2 regions of the Serratia sp. NPDC087055 genome follow, and region 2 is predicted to be linked to the other one. Evidence: predicted binding sites of a transcription regulator. Region 2 holds the regulator's gene; the other holds the start of a gene.
What was found. The regulator PurR, encoded in region 2, represses purine synthesis genes. The targets are predictions, from matches to a motif close to CANGCAAACGTTTGCNTG.
Positions count from the first base shown of each region.

Region 1 (2,410 bases), on a different contig from region 2:
TTTGTGCGTGATGCGCAGTTCGGCCGGCAAGTTATTTTCGTCCACTGCAAAACCGTGGTTCTGGGCGGTAATCATGACGCAGTCGTTATCCAGGTCTTTCACCGGGTGGTTGCCGCCGTGGTGACCAAGCTTCATCTTCACGGTTTTTGCGCCGCTCGCCAGTGCCAGCAACTGATGACCGAGGCAGATGCCGAACACCGGAATGTCGGTCTCCAGGAACTGTTTAATCGCAGTGATAGCGTAATCACATGGCTCTGGGTCGCCAGGGCCGTTGGACAAGAAAATGCCGTCCGGATTCATCTTCAAGACTTCATCTGCCGGCGTCTGTGCAGGTACTACCGTCAGGCGGCAACCGCGATCCACCAGCATGCGCAGGATGTTACGCTTGGCGCCGTAATCATATGCCACGACGTGGAATGGCAGTTCAGAGGCTGCTTTGGCTTCCGGCAGTTCGCCTTCCAGTGTCCAGCTCCCCTGCTGCCAGCTGTAAGCTTCCTGAGTGGTCACTTCTTTGGCCAGATCCATGCCTTTTAGACCCGGGAAGGCTTTGGCCTTCGCTAATGCCAGAGCGGCATCCGGCGTGTCAGCGGCGATGATGCAACCGTTCTGTGCACCCTTTTCACGCAGCAGGCGAGTCAGCTTGCGGGTATCAATATCGGCAATCGCCACAATGTTATGGCGCTTCAGGTAATCAGACAGACCTTCTTCGTTGCGGTAGTTGCTGGCAATCAGTGGGAGGTCACGAATGACGAGGCCTTGGGCGTGTACTGCGGAGGATTCTTCGTCGGAAGCATTGGTGCCGACATTGCCGATATGGGGATAAGTAAGAGTAACGATCTGGCGGGAGTAGGAAGGATCAGTGAGGATTTCTTGATAACCGGTCATCGACGTATTGAAGACCACTTCCCCCACTGCCGTACCCTCTGCCCCGATGGCCCGACCGTGGAATTGGGTTCCGTCTTCGAGAACCAATAGCGCTGACTTAATCAAAACACCCTCCAAGGAATAATCAATCACAATATTTGCATATTAATTCAGATATCGCGATCTAAATCAATGCAAAAACCGCCCTCAAGGTCAATTTTTGGCAAATTGGGCGCATTTTAATGATGAGTGCTCCGCTTGTCTACCCAAAGCGCCATTTTTTCTCTTATTTTTGCACTTCTCGGCGTTTAATAGCCCCAGCAGCCATAAAAACACCGCTAAACTCGGGCTGGTAAACGGTTGCGGGATGGGATGACAAAAAATTGCACTAGCGACGCTAAAATACGGGGTTTAAAACATCATCAAAGCCTGTTATGGATGAAATAACTCATTAAAACACACATAAAAACACATCAAGAACACAGAAATAATCGAAACCATCATTTTCAGTGTTAAAAAAAAGGACAATAAAATTATTGTCCTTTAATCATATAATTATGATTAATACAACCACATCACGATGGTGTATAAATTAATTACAACTGGTCAAGACCCAGTACATCACGCATATCAAACAGGCCTTTATCACGCTTACTTAACCAAATAGCGGCCTTAACTGCTCCACTGGCAAAAGTCATACGACTGGAGGCTTTGTGGGTAATTTCTACCCGCTCGCCAATGTCGGCAAACATGGCAGTGTGTTCACCGACAATGTCGCCAGCGCGGATAGTGGCAAAGCCGATGCTTTTTGGGTCACGTTCGCCGGTATAACCTTCACGTGCATACACGGCGCACTCTTTAAGATCACGCCCCAGCGCACCGGCAATCGCCTCCCCCATCGCCAACGCAGTCCCCGACGGGGCATCCACCTTGTGGCGATGATGCGCTTCAACAATTTCAATGTCGGTATAATCCCCCATCACCTGGGCTGCTTTTTCCAACAGTTTCAGCACCAGATTAACGCCCACGCTGAAGTTAGCGGCAAACACGATGCCAATCTGCTCGCCAGCGGCGCGGATGGCATCTTTGCCCGCATCATCAAAACCGGTGGTGCCTATCACGATAGCTTTTTTGTGTTCGACACAGAAAGCCAGATACGCCAGGGAGCTTTCCGGACGAGTGAAGTCGATCAGAATATCAAAATCACCGACAACGCTTTCCAGGCTGTCGCTCACGGCCACGCCCAACTTGCCTATGCCTGCCAGCTCACCCGCATCAACACCGATCAGACTTGAACCCGGGCGTGAAATCGCCGCACCCAGTACCACGCCAGGCACCTGTTGTACCGCCTGGATCAATTGACGGCCCATGCGGCCGCCGGAACCCGCAATCGCAATGCGGATTTGTGAATCAGTCATACATGCTCTCTTGTCATTGTGATATCAGCACCCGAGATAATTCAGAGCGACACCCAGGCCGCAAAGGCGCGTTTCCCGATGAACGTACTCTTACGGGTGATCGAACGCAGCCAACACAGATGCCACTT
Region 1 is NZ_JBJDOG010000002.1:355,725-358,134, reverse strand. Features, by position in the region: gene carA (glutamine-hydrolyzing carbamoyl-phosphate synthase small subunit) at 1-990, opposite strand, end outside; gene dapB (4-hydroxy-tetrahydrodipicolinate reductase) at 1,461-2,282, opposite strand.
Region 1: the regulator PurR is predicted to act here: its motif matches at 1,214-1,231, upstream of carA (glutamine-hydrolyzing carbamoyl-phosphate synthase small subunit).

Region 2 (2,410 bases):
TAATATTTGCAAAGTGCTGTTAAAAAAATTGAAGGCAAAGCCATGTGGTCTGAATATTCTCTTGATGTAGTGGATGCGGTCGCCCGAACCGGCAGTTTCAGCGCAGCGGCGCAGGAGTTGCATCGGGTACCTTCGGCGGTCAGTTATACCGTGCGGCAACTTGAGCAATGGCTGGCGGTACCGCTGTTTGAGCGCCGTCATCGCGACGTGGAACTGACGCCTGCCGGCGTGCTATTTATTCAGGAGGCGCGCGGTGTCATCAAAAAAATGCTCGACACGCGTCGGCAGTGTCAGCAGGTGGCCAACGGCTGGCGTGGCCAGTTGAAAATTGCCGTAGATATTATCGTCAAGCCTCAACGTTGCCGTCAGTTGGTGTTGGACTTTTATCGGCATTTCCCTGACGTTGAATTATTGGTTCAGCCAGAAGTGTTCAACGGCGTCTGGGATGCGTTGGTGGATGGGCGTGCTGATATGGCGATAGGTGCGACACGGGCCGTGCCGGTCGGCGGTGGGTTTGCCTTTCGCGATATGGGCGATATGCGTTGGTTGTGTGTGGCCAGCCCGCAACATCCACTGGCGGCTCAGGATGGCGTGTTAAACGATGATCAGCTACGGCCTTTCCCATCGCTCTGCCTGGAGGATACCTCACGCAATCTCCCCAAGCGTGTCACCTGGACGTTGGATAACCAGCGGCGGTTGGTGGTGCCGGACTGGTCGTCGGCGGTGGATTGCCTGTGCGCCGGATTGTGTGTCGGGATGATGCCTGCGCATCAGGTCTTGCCGTTAGTACAACGTGGCGAGCTGGTGGCGTTACAGTTGCAGGAGCCGTTCCCAGCCAGCCCTTGTTGCCTGACGTGGCAGCAAAATACGCCTTCCCCGGCGATGGCCTGGCTGTTGGACTATTTAGGGGACAGTGAAACGTTGAATCAGGAATGGTTAAGCGAAGTGACGCCGGAAACCGCAGTGGCTTCCGGCGCGAATGACTAGCGGCGGTAATCGATGAACGGGCCGTCAGCAACCGAACGGCGCTCAACCAACTTGGGATGCACCTCAATCACCTGTGATTCTTCACGCTTGCTGATGATGCGATCCAACAACATGGTGAATGCCATCTCACCCAAACGCTCTTTGGGCTGATGAATAGTGGTCAGCGCCGGGGTGAAATAGCGCGCATTGCGCACGTTATCGTAGCCAATGACCGAGATGTCTTGAGGCACGCGTAGCCCAAGCTCATCGGCGGCGCAGATAGCCCCCATTGCCATGATATCGCCACCACAGAATACCGCTGTCGGACGCTGTTTCTGCGACAGTATCTGGTGCATGGCCTTGTAGCCGGATTCTGGCTCAAAGTCACCCTGGACGATCCACTCGTCGCGCACGTCGATATGGGCTTCCTCCATCGCTTTTAAGAAGCCCTGATGGCGCCCGCCCCCAGTGTTACGTGACAGTTGGCCGGGAATGGCGCCGATATCGCGGTGTCCGCGTTCGATCAGATAGCGCCCAGCCAGATAGCCACCTTCGAACGCGTTATCAATGATGGTATCAGTAAAATCACCGCGTGCGGCGCCCCAGTCCATGACAACCATTGGGATGTTGCGGTAATCTTCCAGCATCCCAAGCAATTGGTCCGGATATTCTGAACACATCACCAACAAGCCATCGACGCGCTTTTGCGCCAGCATTGCCAGATAGGCACGCTGTTTGTCCAAATTGTTGTGCGAGTTACACAGTATCAGCGTATAGCCTTTGCTGTAGCAGCTGTTTTCTACCGCTTCGATCACTTCAGCAAAGTAGGGCGCTTCACTGGAGGTTGCCAGCAGGCCAATCGATTTGGTGTGATTGACCTTCAGACTGCGCGCCACTGCGCTGGGTGAATAATGCAGCTCTTTAATTGCGGCACTCACGGCCGCTTTAGTCTCTTCGGCGACGAAACGAGTCTTATTGATGACGTGCGAAACGGTGGTGGTGGAAACGCCAGCGCGTTTGGCCACATCTTTAATCGTTGCCATGTAAAGAATGACTCCTGAACTCACATGTTGCAGTATGTAAGTGTGATGTTAATCGTTTGCCTGCGTAGATCCTTCTCCAAAGAAGCGAAAACTGAGTTTTTAGTGTGTTGAAGTCGTCAGCGCTTGGTCAGGAGGGGCATTTTTGCCGGTACACAGTTGTGAACTGCGAATTTTGTCCCATATTGAGCAAAAGGGGAAGAGGTAATCGGTATTATAAACCGGGAAATGATAACAAGATTTTATTGGCCAACTGTGTGAAAATGGTTTGACGCATTAATTGTGTGCCTTTTATCCTTGGGAAAACCAATCTGAAAAGGAGTTGTAATGGATACCGATCTGAAAATGTCACTGTTCACCACTGTCTGTGCGCTGGCCGTGATTATTGCTTTTAGCTTCACTGC
Region 2 is NZ_JBJDOG010000001.1:1,421,132-1,423,541, reverse strand. Features, by position in the region: gene punR (DNA-binding transcriptional activator PunR) at 43-987, shown strand; gene purR (HTH-type transcriptional repressor PurR) at 984-2,009, opposite strand; gene ACI2J2_RS06665 (YnhF family membrane protein) at 2,334-2,410, shown strand, end outside.